Regions from separate parts of the Phyllobacterium sp. 22229 genome, predicted to be linked through region 1. Evidence: predicted binding sites of a transcription regulator. Region 1 holds the regulator's gene; the other holds the start of a gene.
What was found. Region 1 encodes LexA, which represses DNA repair genes until DNA is damaged. Its sites were predicted from a motif close to TGTTCNNNNTGTGTTCNG; they were not measured.

Region 2: ACTJJ7_RS02175 (Y-family DNA polymerase) is a predicted target of LexA. The motif match lies at 1,171-1,188, and genes of this name have one in related genera.

The regions. Positions count from the first base shown of each region.
Region 1 is NZ_JBQEPA010000001.1:114,190-121,530, reverse strand. It holds gene ACTJJ7_RS00550 (carbohydrate ABC transporter permease) at 1-419, opposite strand, end outside; gene ACTJJ7_RS00545 (carbohydrate ABC transporter permease) at 419-1,366, opposite strand; gene ACTJJ7_RS00540 (ABC transporter substrate-binding protein) at 1,482-2,744, opposite strand; gene ACTJJ7_RS00535 (hypothetical protein) at 2,871-3,089, shown strand; gene ACTJJ7_RS00530 (substrate-binding domain-containing protein) at 3,165-4,193, shown strand; gene lexA (transcriptional repressor LexA) at 4,432-5,151, shown strand; gene ACTJJ7_RS00520 (ComEC/Rec2 family competence protein) at 5,145-7,341, opposite strand, start outside.
Region 2 is NZ_JBQEPA010000001.1:424,285-431,625, forward strand. It holds gene ACTJJ7_RS02175 (Y-family DNA polymerase) at 1-1,140, opposite strand, end outside; gene recJ (single-stranded-DNA-specific exonuclease RecJ) at 1,270-3,060, opposite strand; gene ACTJJ7_RS02185 (hypothetical protein) at 3,132-3,773, opposite strand; gene glpX (class II fructose-bisphosphatase) at 3,925-4,914, opposite strand; gene ACTJJ7_RS02195 (VOC family protein) at 5,132-5,794, opposite strand; gene ACTJJ7_RS02200 (homoserine dehydrogenase) at 5,958-7,274, opposite strand.

The sequences.
Region 1 (7,341 bases):
ACGAGGCTCCACAGCGTGTTGTAGAGGCCGAGAAAGCGCACGACCTCGAAAAGGCCCGCCAGCACCGCGATCTGCGGGAACATCGAGACGGAGAGGATGGTCAGCAGCAGCAGCGAACGGCCGCGAAACCGCACGCGGGCCAGCGCAAAGGATGCGGTGACGGCAATCAGCAGGGCCAGCAACACCACCAGTGTCGACACGATAAGCGAATTGAGCAGATTGCGGGTGAAACTGCCGGCATTGATGACCGATACGTAGTTTTCCAGCGAGAATGACGACGGAAAATACTCGACGGTGAACAGGTTGCTGCCGGTTTTGAAGCTGGTGATGATGGCGTAGTAGAATGGAAAGACCGCCAGCACGACAATCAGGGTGACTAGCGCATAAAACGCCGTGTTCTTGGTGAGATTCCAGATCATCAGCGGTCTCCTCCATCGAGGCGCACGCGGCCAAGCCAGATCGCCAGTACGGTCATCAGCGCGATCACCAGGAACAGCAGCGTCGATTGCGCCGAGCCATAGGCGAATTTGTCGAACTCGATGAGATTTTCGCGTGCCAGCACCGACATGGTCTTGGTCTGCGAGCTGTTGGGAGTCAGAACATAGATCAGGTCGAAAATGCGCATGGCATCGAGCAGGCGGAAAATGATGGCAACCATCAGCGCCGGCTTGATCAGCGGCAGGGTGATACGGAAGAACTGGCGGATCGGATGCACGCCGTCGATATGCGCGGCTTCATAAATGTCTTTCGGCACCATCTGCAGGCCAGCCAGAATGAGCAGCGCCATGAACGGCGTGGTCTTCCAGACATCGACGATCAGCACCGCTGTCATCGCCGTATCGGCGCTCGCCGTCCAGGCGATGGGATGGCTGATGAAACCGAGGCGCAGGAAAAGATCATTGAGAATGCCGAACTGGTCGTTCAGCATCCAGCCCCACAGGCGGGCGGACACGATGGTCGGAATCGCCCAGGGAATGAGGATGGCGGCACGGACAATGCCCCTGCCCTTGAACTCGGCATTCAGAACAAGCGCGACGATCATGCCGAAAAAGGCTTCCAGCGCCACGGAGATGATGCTGAAGCGGACCGTGTTCCACACGGCGTTCCACCAGGTCGGATCGACCAGAAGTCCTGAAAAGATCGTGCGGCCGCTCTTCAGCTGGATCCACGAGAGATAGTTCTTGAATCCCACCCATTTGGCCGCGCCCATATTGGTCAGCGAGGCATCGGTGAACGAGAAATAGATTGTCCGAAGCAAGGGCCAGCCGGCAACGATGGCCAGCGCGATGATCATCGGAATGAGAAACAGCTGCGCCGAACGGGCGCGCTGCCGCAAAAGCTCTGAACGTGCGGTGGAAGGCGTCATGCTCGTATTCCTGCCCGTGTGGTTCCAGATGAAGCGAAAGCGTCAGGCAAACGGTGCGAACGGGGTTCGGGAGGTTGTGAACGCCATCCGCACCGTGCCCTTTGCTGGCAGGGGCCTACCAGCTGTTTCCCTTGAGTTCAGTCAGCTTTGCTTCCAGAAGCTCAAGGTTTTCGGCAGCGGTGCCATTGCCCGATAATGTATCGTGGACCGCGCTCCAGAACATGTTGGACACTTCATTGTATTTCACCTTCGTCGGCGCCGAGGGGCGCGGAACGGAATTTTCAAACACCGGTTTCCAGTTTGGAATCAGCGGCTGCGCGGCGGCGATGTCCTTGTCGTCATAGAGCGCCTTGATGGTCGGCATGCTGGCCTGGGAAATCGCCCGCGCCTTCTGCTGTGCGGGCGAGCCGAGGAACAGCGCAAGCTTGATCGCCTCTTCGGGTGCCTTCGAATATTTTGAAACCGCCAGGTTCCAGCCGCCAAGCGTTGCGGCGGAGCTTTGGCCTTCCTTGCCGCTCGGCAGAGGCGCCACATCGAACTTGCCCTTGATGGCGCTGCCATCGGCCCCGGCCAGCGCATAGGCATAGGGCCAGTTGCGCATGAAAACGGAATTGCCGGTCTGCCAGACGCCGCGCGCCTCTTCCTCGGTGTAGGCAAGCACGCCCTTGGGCGAAATGGTGTCGACCCAGCCCTTGGCACGGTCGATGGCTGCTGCCGCTTCCGGATTGTTGATCGAAATCGTGCCGTCCGCCTCGACGATCTGCCCGCCGCCCGAGGATTTTACCCATTCGAGCGCGTTGCAGGTCAGGCCCTCATAGGCATTGGCCTGGAAAACAAAGCCATAAATGCTCTTGTTGCCGCCCGCCCGTTCGCCGTCCTGGATTTCCTTGGCGGTTGCCGCCATCTCGTCCCAGGTTTTCGGCACCGGCTTCTTGTACTTTTCCAGCAGGTCCTTGCGGTAATAGAGCGCCGGAGCATCGGTGAACATCGGCAGGGCGACCAGCTTGCCGCCGACGGTCTGGCTTTCGATGATCGAAGGGATGTGCTGGTCGATGACGTCCTTGGCGGCTTCCTTCAGGTCGAGGAACTGGTCGGCCAGCTGCGGCGCCCAGATCACGTCGGTGCGGTAGACGTCGATATCCGTATTCCCGGCGGCGAGCCACAGGCGGTACTGGCCGAAATTGTCGGAACTGTTGGCAGGCATGGCAACGATCGACACCTTGTTGCCGGTTTCCTTCTCGAACTGGTCAAGCTGCTTGCGCAGGAATTCGCGTCCATTGCCAGTGTCGCCGGATACAATCGCCAGATTGGCGGCAAAAGCCCCCGACGCCAGCAAGGTCGTGGTCAAAAGGGTCGCAATGAATGATTTGGCTTTCATGATTTCCTCCCAAAAATCTGACAGAATCGGCTGCCGCACATCGCAGCGATGCTTGGCTCCTCCTCAAAAACTCCTCCTGAAGCGCTTTGGAAATCATTTGAAACATCAAAATTCAAAGCGCTTTGAATGAAAAATGACAAAGCCCCTCCGGCCTGTCAAGCCGCAAATTGGCGGGATAAGCCGGATGCCTTGGCTGGCGGCGTCCTGATCAAACATATTGCATATAAATTACAATATATTATGCGAAATATCTCAACATGTGAATTCCCTGTTGGTGCACCGCTGAAACCGCATCTCGCCAACCAAAGATCACAATATCGCGAGCAATTACCCAAAGCGCTTTGAATTTAGGCTCTGGTTATGTTTAGTATTTGGAGTCATATCTGCATTGCCTGAATACACCGTATTGGATTGCGTGCCATGAAACTCAAGGAACTGGCTGAACAACTGGGCCTCTCGCAAACGACCGTCAGTCGCGCCCTGAACGGCTATCCCGAAGTCAACAAGGCCACGCGTGAGCGCGTCAGCCAGGCGGCGCAAAAATACGGCTATAGTGCCAATGCCAATGCCCGCCGCCTTGCCATAGGCCGTATCGGCGCCATCGGCATCCTGATGCCGCGCGACCGCAGCGAACGTTTCGGCCCGCATACGAGCGAATTCTTCTCCGGTCTGGCCGAACAGCTGTCGCAGCACGAAATGGACCTGCTGATGAGCCCGAGCATTAACAATGACGAGCTTGCGGCTTACCGGCGGCTGATTTCCAGCAAGCGCGTGGACGGCATCATCATCACCGGCCCCACCCTGATGGACGAGCGCGTGGCCATGCTGACGGAAGCGAAATTTCCCTTCGTGCTGCACGGGCGAACCAATATCGCCGCCCCGCATGCCTGGCTCGACATCGACAATGCCGGCGCCTTCCGGCAGGCGGCATCGCATCTGATCGATCTTGGCCACCGGCATATCGCGATGATTGACGGGCTGAAGGGCCATACGTTTTCCGAACACCGCGAAATGGGTTATCGCGAAGCGCTGGTCGAGCGCGGCATTGCCGTTGATCCGCGCTTCATCGTGCATGAACGTTTTTCCGACGAGACCGGTTTTCACGAGGCACAGCGGCTTTTGTCCTATACGCCGCATCCCACGGCTATTCTCGCCGGCTCGATGATGACGGCGCTCGGCATTTTCCGCGCCATCCGCTCAAAGGGCTACGAACTGGGCAAGGAAGTCTCCGTGATCGCCCATGACGACGTGTTTCCCTATCTCAATGCCAGCAACATGGTGCCGGCCATGACCACCACCCGGTCGTCGATCCGCTCCGCCGGGTCGCGTATTGCCGAGCTGCTGGTGCGTGTCCTCGACGGCGAACCGGTCGAGAACATCCACGAGATATGGCCCGTAGAACTTATCCTGCGCCAGTCGAGCGGTCCGCCCGTCGCCCCGCGCCGGTGACATCGCCTGGTCAAGCGTCTGCGCTCGGCGATTCGGACGAAAGCTGTCATGATACTGTGATATCCAATTGGAAACCGACGGAACAATGCCCCGAATGGGTGCATTTCTGCCCGCACATGCCCCGTAACCAAGCTTCCAGCATTGCCGCAACGGAATATTAAGCACTTGTAGAACAATGCTGGAACAGATAGTGTTTGTTCTGGTTTTGTTTTTCCGATTCCCTGCTAAAGGATCGCCGATGCTCACGCGTAAACAACATGAACTTCTTCTCTTCATTCATGAGCGTCTGAAGGAGACAGGCATTCCGCCATCCTTCGACGAAATGAAGGATGCGCTGGATCTGGCCTCCAAATCCGGCATTCACCGGCTGATCACCGCGCTGGAAGAGCGCGGCTTCATTCGCCGGCTTGCCAACCGGGCACGCGCGCTGGAAGTCCTGCGCCTGCCGGACTCCATCGCACCCGGCCTCAACAGCCAGAGAAAGTTCGAGCCGAGCGTCATCGAGGGCAGTCTCGGACGCAATGTGGCCCCGCCGAAACCGCAGCCGCGCGCCTCCAATGACATGGACATGCCTGCCAATGTCAGCATTCCCGTCATGGGCCGGATTGCCGCCGGTGTGCCGATTTCCGCCATCCAGAACCAGACCCACATGCTCAGCCTGCCGCCTGATATGATCGGCAGCGGCGAGCATTACGCGCTTGAGGTCAAGGGTGACTCGATGATCGAAGCGGGCATTTTTGACGGCGATACGGTTGTCATCAAGCGCGGCGACACCGCGAGCCCCGGCGAAATCATCGTGGCGCTGGTCGATGACGAGGAAGCCACCCTCAAGCGGTTTCGCCGCAAGGGTGCCTCGATTGCCCTGGAAGCGGCCAATCCTGCCTATGAAACGCGGATCTTCGGACCGGACCGCGTGCGGGTTCAGGGCAAGCTTGTCGGCCTGATCCGCCGTTACTGACCGTCCGCCGCGTCCCGTTCGGCATTGTTCGGGACGCCTTTGGCCGCATGGGCCTTGTGTGAACGCTCCGGCCGGTTGCGCGCCGCATTGGAATGGATGCGATAGCTGTTCCATGGCCGGTTGGGCGGACCTATCGCGAAGGTCAGACGGGCGGACAACAGCCTTTGCTCCAATGCTTCTGTGGCTTTCGATACATCCGTCAGGTCGCCCTGCCCTTGCGCAGCCGGGCCAAACCGGATTTCGGCGGCGCCGTTCAACGCCAGATCGCGGCGCGTGATCACCATCGGGCCGGGCACGGGGCAAGCGGCTTCGACACCGGCAAAGCCCAGCACGACAATATTGCCCGCGTTGCAGGCCGCATCCCGTTGCGCGGGATCATCCGTATAGGCAATGATGAGGCCGCCCGGTTCACGCGTGATACAGAGCTTTCCGGCGCATTCGAACGCGCCCTCCACTGCTACTTTGCCGCTTCCTGCCGGTTTGACGATCTGATCCAGCCCATAGCCCTGCCGCCAGTTGTCGAGGGTGAAGGCACCGCCCAGCGGGCGATTGATCATCAACGCCGTGCCATTGCGCGCACCGGCCAGCCGGCCATCCTCCGACAGGACGATATCCGGCAGCGCTGCGCGTGCCATGATCAGGGCGGCGGCAGCAAACAGCGGCAGGCTGCACAGGCGCAGCCATGATGACGGGAGAATGAGGATCACAAGCCCCACGCTCATCAGGATCAGGCTCGGCTGCGGCATCGGACCGGGATTGCCCGAGGGCGAGAGTGCCGCCACGTGATGGGCAATGAAGACCACGAGGTCGATGCCGCGTTCCATGACGGAAAATGCCAGAAAATCCAGATCGAACGGCATCAGCAGCAGCGCCAGTACGGCGAAGGGCATGACCAGAACCGAGACCGCGGGCAAGGCAAATGCGTTGCCGATCAGTCCAAGCGGCGCGGTATTGTTGAAATGGTAGGCGGCAAAGATCGCGCTGGCCGACCCGGCGACCAGAGATGTGAGGGCGATATCACTGACATGGTCGCCGATCCTGCCGGGCAATTGCAGCAAGAGGCCGCTGCGGGATGCACTCCGGGCATTCCGGGCGGTCCTGCGCGGCGACCACCAGCCGTAAAATGCGATCAGTGCGGCGGTGGCCGAGTAGGACATCTGGAAGCTTGGCCCCATCACCTCATGCGGCGCGATGGCGATGGTCACCAGAGCAGCCAGAGCGACATTGCGCAAAGACAAGGCGGCACGATCCGCCGTCATGGCGACAAGCATCACGCCGAGCATGACAAAGCTGCGCTGGGCCGCCACGTCCATACCAGAGAGCAGCAGATAGAACGCCGACGCCAGCAACGCCGCGCAGGCCGAAAACTTCTTGATCGGATAGCGCGCGGCGAAGTCCGGGAAAAAGGCCATGCCGGCACGCAGCGAGCCGATAACGATTCCGGCGACGAGCGCCATGTGCAATCCCGAGATGGAGAGGATGTGCGACAGGCCGCTCAGCCGCATGGCGTTGTTGGTGGCGTCGCTGATGCCATCGCGCTGGCCGGTGATCAGCGACGCGGCAATGGCTCCGGTTTCGCCGGGCATATGACCGGCAATGCGATCGGTCAGTGTCTGGCGCATTGTGGCAACCATGAGCAATGTTCTGGTCGTCAAATCAGCTGGTTCCGGCAGGGCAACCGCTTCGGGCCTGCCGAGAAAGAAGCCGCTGCCGCCGATGCCCCTGTAGTAATTGTGGAAGGCAAAGTCGTAATTGCCCGATCGCACCGGCCCGGATGGCGGGCGCAGATGCACCAGTCCGCGCAAACCGCCGCCTATGGCAGCATCCGCAGGCAGGGCGCGGGCCGAGACAACCAGCCTTGTCGGGGCATAGCGCAGTAGCGGGCGTTCCGTGGCTATCACATCCATCGTCACGCGCCAGCCGCCCCGCCCGGCACGGTTGATCGCGGCGATGCGGCCGGTCAGCCGCGTGGTGACGGCAGAACCGAGCATCGGCGTATCCAGACGCAGTGTTTCCAGCTTGGCGCAGAGCATGCCCGCCACAACCAGCAGGGCAGCTGAAAGGCACATCCCCGCCAGATGCCGTTCATGCGCCAGGAGCCGGAACCCGGCAAGGGCGGTCAATCCGAAGAGGATGGCGCTCAGCCGCGGTTCCGACGGCAGGCAGAAATAGACGATGGCGCCGCTGCCG
Region 2 (7,341 bases), 310 kb from region 1:
CACCCGCACCTTGTCGAGCAGGTCCGAAACACGTTCCCATTGGCCTCGCTGCTCGGTCATCCCTCGCGTATCGAACAGATCAAGGCTTGCCTCCGTCTCGCCGGAAAGATCGTGCAGCACGACGGTGACCGAATTGACCTTCTTCATTTCACCCGCCTTGACCAGGTTCTCATGCAACCCATTGAGGCAATTGAGAAAACTATGATCATCCCGCGCCGGGCGGAACTGGCCTTCCACTGTCACACGGCTATCCCAGCGCGTGCCCACGGTATAGCTGAGCGCCCCGGCACGGTAATGCGATCGGCGCAAACGCCGCGCCGCACTGAGGCACAGCAGCCGCGCGCATTGCAGCACCTTGTCGGGCGCGCGCCAATCCGGCGGCAGATTGCGGCCGTGACCGAACATGCGCTTGACGGTCTCCGGCTTTTCCACGGCATAGCCATGCAGTGCCGCGACGAAACGCTCGCCTTCCACACTGTTCCAGATCGCACGGGCATGTTTGGGCGCCAGCGCCCAGAGACCACGCACATCGTTCACGCCGGACTGCCCGAGGCGCTGTTCCATTCCCTTGGAGATACCCGGCAAATCCTTCAGGCGAAGGTCGAACAGCCGTCCCGGCAGGTCGTCATGGCCGAGCACCACGCAGCCATCGGGCTTGTCCATCTCAGCGGCGATCTTGGCAAGCAGCTCGTTGACGGAAACGCCGATCGAACAGGTCAGCACCGCGCCCATTTCCTCGTGCAGCGCCCGCTTGATGCGCGCCGCCAAGCCGTGCGGGTCCCTGGCTTCGGAGGCCAGCAGCGTGCACGCCACCTCGTCAATCGAGCGCACGGCGGCAATTGGCACGCAGGTCTCGATGGTCGACAGAATCCGGTTGTGCAGCTTCACATAGACATCGGGCCGCGCTTCCAGAAACACAATATCCGGGCAGAGTTCGCGCGCATCGCGCACCGAGGTGCCTGTCTTTATGCCGAAGGGTTTTGCTTCGCGGCTGGCGGCAATGACGCTTGTATGCGGCGAATCCAGCGGTACCACCGCGACGGGCCGGTTGCGCAGCGCCGGATTGAGCTGCTGCTCGGCACTGGCAAAAAAGCTGTCAAAATCCAGATAGAGCTTTTCCAGATGGGTTGGTTTACGCATGGGCCACGGGGTCTGTTCTCGTTGCAGAATGAGAACAAAAATAGAACATACAGCCATTCAATGCAAACTGAATCAGAAAATGCCGCAATCCCTGCTGACACCGGGCTGTGGAGCCTCAACAGCGAGGGGTCAGGCCCGCGCCGCATCCATGATGCGGAACTGCGTGGTTGTCGAGCCGTTCCAGTGGTTCAAGGCCAGATTGCCCGCCACATGCATGGATTGGCCGAGATTGGCGAAGAGGAAATCACCCAGCGGCCCGCCCGTTGCACGAAAGGCAATGGCGTTGATGCGCTTGCCGTCGGCACCCGCCAGCGTCGCCTTGACATGGTTCGTGCCGACAGTGCGCGCATCGACGAGCCGGTGGTGCGGCAATGCCAGCACCGGTTGCGGATGGCCGGAACCAAACGGCCCCGCCCGTTCCATGGTCTCGTAGAGCGGCACCGTCGCGCCGGATGCGCTGAGCGCTCCGTCAATGGCCAATGACTGGTTCGCGCGCAGCTGGCCAACCATTTCGGCCGCCTGCTCCTCGAAGAAGGCCCGCAGCGCGCCCATCTTGCCGCGCTCCACCGTGATGCCGGCCGCCATGGCATGGCCGCCGCCTTTGACCAGCAGCCCGGCATCGACGGCGCTGCGCACCAGTTTTCCCAGATCAAACCCGCTGATCGAACGGCCGGAACCGCTGCCGGTTCCATTGACGTTGAAGGCGATGGCAAAGACCGGGCGCCGCGCCCGCTCCTTCAGCCGGGCCGCGATCAGGCCGACAATGCCCGGATGCCAGTCGTCGCTGGCGGTCACCAGAACGGCAGGTCCGCCGCCGCTCGACATTTCCAGCATGGCTTCGGCTTCCGCCTGCTCCAGCATGATGGTTTCCATCGCCTGCCGCTCGGTGTTGAGCCGGTCGAGTTCGGCGGCAATCCGCGCCGCCTCGTTCGGATCATCCAGCGTCAGCAGCCGCGCACCGAGCCCGGCATCGCCGATGCGCCCGCCCGCATTGATGCGCGGACCGATGAGATAGCCGAAATGAAAGGCGCTGAGCGGTTCGCCAATGCGCGAAACCCGCGCCAGGGCGGCCAGCCCGGCATTCTGCTGCGCCCGCGCGACGAGCAGGCCCTTGACCACGAAGGCACGGTTGAGTTCCTTCAGCGGCACCACATCGCACACGGTGGCAAGCGCCACCAGATCGAGCATCGACAACAGATCAGGCGCCAGCGTTCCCGTCGCAATGCGCTGCGCGCGCAAGGTGCGCAGAACCTGCACCAGGGTGAGGAACACCACACCGGCTGCGCAGAGATGGCCCTGCCCGGACAGATCGTCCTCGCGGTTGGGATTGACCACCGCCGTGGCTGCGGCAGGCAGCTCGCCGCCGACCTGATGATGGTCGAGCACCACCACATCGGCACCCGCTTCGCGCGCAGCCTCGATGGCCGCCGCACTGTTGGTGCCGCAATCCACCGTCACGATCAGCGAGGCGCCGTTCTGCGCCAGTTCGCGCATGGCCTGCGGATTGGGCCCATAGCCCTCGAAAATCCGGTCGGGGATATAGATATGGTTGGCAACGCCGTAATGGCTGAGAAAGCGCGAGAGAATGGCCGACGAACAGGCGCCATCCACATCGTAATCGCCGAAAATCGCCACCTTTTCGTGCTTGCCGATGGCCTGTGCGATACGAGCGGCTGCCTTTTCCATATCGGTCAGCGATGCGGGATCGGGCATCAGGCCCTTGATGGTCGGGTCCATGAAAGCGGGCGCATCGTCAACGCCGACGCCGCGCCCGGCGAGAACGCGGGTGACGAGATCGGGAAAACCATGGTTCTGCGCCATGGCGAGCGCAATATTGGCTTCACGCGGCCCCAGCCGGTCAATCCATTTCAGACCGGTTGCAGAATGTTCAACGCCGAGGAAAAGCCGTTCTGGTGCCATGCAAGGGTTCAATCATCCGGCAGCGCCGAATGCAATGCTCCGAACGATCTATCCGGTGCACAAACCCGCAATTACTGTGGGGCCGCCGCGGGCGCAGCCTGACCATTGACCGGCGGCGTGCCCAGATCATTCATCGTCGTGGCAATCGAGGTCGCAAAATCGGCAAGGCTGCGCTCGGCCGCGTCCTTGCTGCCCTTGGCATAGTTGGCGGCGGGCTGGATCAGCAGATAGCGGCTGTGCATGCCGACCACGCAAACCAGGAAGGCGTGCTTCTCCTGTGCCGCATCGGCGGTCACGCACGGCATGGCCCGGCCGGCGCTATAGGGCAGCGTTGTCTGCACCGCGATTTCACCGGGCTGGGTCGAATGGTACTGGGTGGCCTTTTCAAAGAGATCGCGCACGACGGGATCGTCGGCACCGTCCTTGATCGGGTAAGCGGCATCCTTGTTGCTGGCCCGCACGCCCGCCATCGTGACCGTCGCCCTGGCGTCAACGGCTTCATACTCGGCCGTCACGGTGAAATCCTGCGGATTGACGCTGTGTTTGACCAGCGTAAAGGGTCCGACCATCTGCGGAAACCGGTCGGCAATCGAATTGGAACGATAACCTTGAATGAGATCAAGGTAAGGGTCCTGCGCAAAGGCACTGGTCAGCGGGCCCAGAAGAACGAGCGTTGATACAAGGCAACCGGTTATTTTCGTTCGGATATTCATGGCTGTTCCACCGATCTGAACTCCCGCTGTGAAAATACCTCAAAAAGCATGGCCTCAATAGGGCATTTCCTATTGAGGCATGAACGCAGTTAATAAAATGCCCTGCGGATCAGCTGACCCGCAGGGCAAAAAGTGATTTGGTTCAGGCGACTTACTGGAACTTCGTCATATCCTGATGCTTCGCCTTGATCTCGCGCACGGTCTGCGAATGCGAGCGCATGACGATCGTGTGGGTCTGGATGTAGTCGCGCGCGAACTTGACGCCGGAGAGCATGTTGCCATCGGTAACACCCGTGGCCGCGAACAGCACATCGCCCTTGGCCATTTCTTCCATGGTGTAGATCTTCTTCGGATCGCTGATGCCCATCTTGGCGGCGCGGGCAATCTTGTCATCGCTGTTGAGCTGCAAGCGGCCCTGCATCTGGCCGCCGATGCAGCGCAGAGCCGCTGCGGCAAGAACGCCTTCCGGGGCACCGCCGATGCCGATGTAGATATCGATGCCGGTTTCGTCGGGATCGGTCGTGTGGATCACCCCGGCGACGTCGCCATCACCGATGAGACGGATGGAAGCGCCGGTTGCACGCACTTCCTCGATCAGGCGCGCATGGCGCGGGCGGTCCATGATGCAGGCGGTGATTTCATTGACCGGAACGCCCTTGGCTTTGGCCACAGCAGCAATATTTTCTGCCGCAGGCGCGTCGAGCTGGATGATACCGGCGGGATAGCCCGGTCCGACGGCAATCTTTTCCATGTAGACGTCGGGCGCGTAAAGCAGGTTGCCCTTTTCGGCAATGGCGATGACGGCGAGCGAGTTGGGCAGGTTCTTGGCGCAGATGGTGGTGCCTTCAAGCGGATCAAGCGCAATGTCGACCTCGGGGCCTGTGCGCGTGCCGACTTCCTCACCGATGTAGAGCATCGGCGCTTCGTCACGCTCGCCCTCGCCGATGACAACGGTACCGCTGATGGGAAGACGATTGAGTTCCTGGCGCATGGCATCCACGGCGGCCTGATCGGCGGCCATTTCATCGCCGCGCCCGCGCAGACGTGCGGCGGCAACGGCGGCACGCTCGGTCACGCGGACAAGCTCAAGGGTCAAAATACGGTCGAGGCCCATCGAAGTCTGGTCAGAAGTTTTCGGCATAATCTATCCTGCGTTCGTGTGGGAGTTACCCTTTTGCGGATCAACAGGGCACTTCCTAGCATTGCTGTGCAAACCTTTTGTCAAAGTCGCAGAGCAGCGGCAAGACCCCGCCGGCAGGAAAGTGCCTTCACCGAAAAAGCTAATCGATTAAACGGGGTAGCTACCGTTCACGAAGCAATACAAGCCTTTTACAAACGGTCATATGCGGCAGGGAAAACTACAGGGATACCAGCGTCGTCCATTCGGAGAGCGAACTGGTGCGGGCGCGCACGGGCGCATCGATCCCGATCATTAGCGGCGCCCGCGCCGCATGCCTGTCAAGCGTGGGAAACCACAGGCGGTTCCTGTCGACAAGGATCAGCAGGCCATCCGTATCGCCCGCCGGGGCAAAGGCCTTCGTCTGCGGCGGGAAAGCCGGCAGGCCGAAATCCGCCGCCAGCGCATCGATGGTTGCCTTGACGTTGTCGACGGCAAAGCCAACCTCGGCAATGGAAAAGGGCTGCAACCCGACAAATGGCAGCCCGCTATACTCATCATGGGCAATGTACTCCAGGATGATGCCTTCCGGGCCGATGAAATAGAGCGAGCGCGAGTGCCAGCCATCCGGCCCGCCGACCACATCTGAATCGCCGACGGAAATCAGCGTGGCGCGCTTGCTCAGCCAGTCCCTGATCCGGCCGAATTTCGTCGGCGCAATGCCAAATGCCAGGTGATGCACACCGCTGAAAGCCTCGCCCTTTTCCATGATGAGACGGCTGTAACCGATGGTTACCGCCGCATGTCCGGCATGCTCGTCGACGGGAAACTGCAATACGTCGCGATAGAAGGCCGCAGCGGCGGCCAAATCCTGCACGGTGATGCGCGCGGAGAGAATTTTCATGTCCTGGATCCCTGGAAATCATGAGATCCGGCGACCGTAATTCCTCAACCATGGTTGAGGTCAACAGCAACAAACAATTGTTTTTTAAAATTTTATTCGGGAAAGCAAAACGCCACCCCGGTATCTCCGGGGTGGCGCTGGCTTTTCAAGAGGACCGGGCGTATCAGCCGGCGCGTTCGATGCGGATCATCTGCGGCTTATCCGTGGAATGACCATCCTTGACGATGCCCTCAAGCGCTTTCTTGACTGCCGCCTCGGTGGTTTCGTGGGTAACGAGGATGACCGTCTTGGTGGCATCCGGGTGATTCACGGCACTCTGGCGCTGGACGATGGATTCCAGCGAAATCTCATTGTCGGCCATGCGCTTGGCAATCGCCGCAAAGACGCCCGCGCGGTCATGCACGGTTAGGCGGATGAAGTATCCGCCCTCGTGCGAACGCATTTTGGCGCGTTTGTACGGAGCCAGCGCCTTTGCCGGCGTGCCGAAGACGGGGCCATGCTGAAAGCCCGGACGGCTCTTGGCGATATCGGCGAGATCACCGATAACCGCCGATGCGGTTGCCGCACCGCCCGCCCCCGGACCCGACAACAGCAATTCGCCGAGAAGATCGGTTTCAATGGCCACCGCATTGGTTACGCCATGCACCTGCGCAATCACCGATTCGACCGGCACCATGGTCGGATGCACGCGCTGTTCGATGCCGCTGTCGGTCTTCAATGCGACGCCAAGCAGCTTGATGCGGTAACCGAGTTCATCGGCGGCCTTGATATCGGCCAGCGAGATATTGCTGATCCCTTCGAGATAGATATCGTCGGCGGCAATCTGCGTGCCGAAGGCAAGGCTGGTCAGGATCGCCAGTTTGTGCGCCGTGTCATTGCCCTCGATATCGAATGTCGGATCGGCTTCCGCATAGCCGAGACGCTGGGCGTCGGCGAGGCAATCCTCGAAGGAAATGCCTTCGTCCCACATCCGCGTCAGGATGTAGTTGCAGGTACCGTTCATGATGCCGTAGACGCGCGACACGGTATTGCCCGTCAGAGATTCGCGCAGGGCCTTGATAACGGGAATACCGCCAGCCACCGCCGCTTCGAAGTTGAGCAGGACACCTTTTTCCTCGGCGATCTTGGCGAGAGAAACACCGTGCTTGGCCAGAAGCGCCTTGTTGGCGGTGACCACATGCCGTCCCGACTTGAGCGCCGCCTCGACGGCAGCGCGCGCCGGACCTTCGTCGCCGCCGATCAGCTCGATGAACACGTCGATATTGTTCGACTTGGCCAGGGCAACCGGATCGTCGAACCAGGTGGCTGACGAGAAATCCACGCCGCGATCCCGCTTGGCATCACGGGCGGACACGGCGGTGACGATGATTTCCTTGCCGCACTGACGGGTGAGCATGTCGCCCTTGTCCCGCAAAATTTTCAGGACCGAGGCACCAACAGTGCCCAGTCCGGCGATTCCCACGCGCAGCGCATCACTCATCGTTCATTTCCCTGAAGTGTTTTAGCCTGAAGCGGCGCCCGGCGGCGCCGCGAGTTCCGGTGTCGGC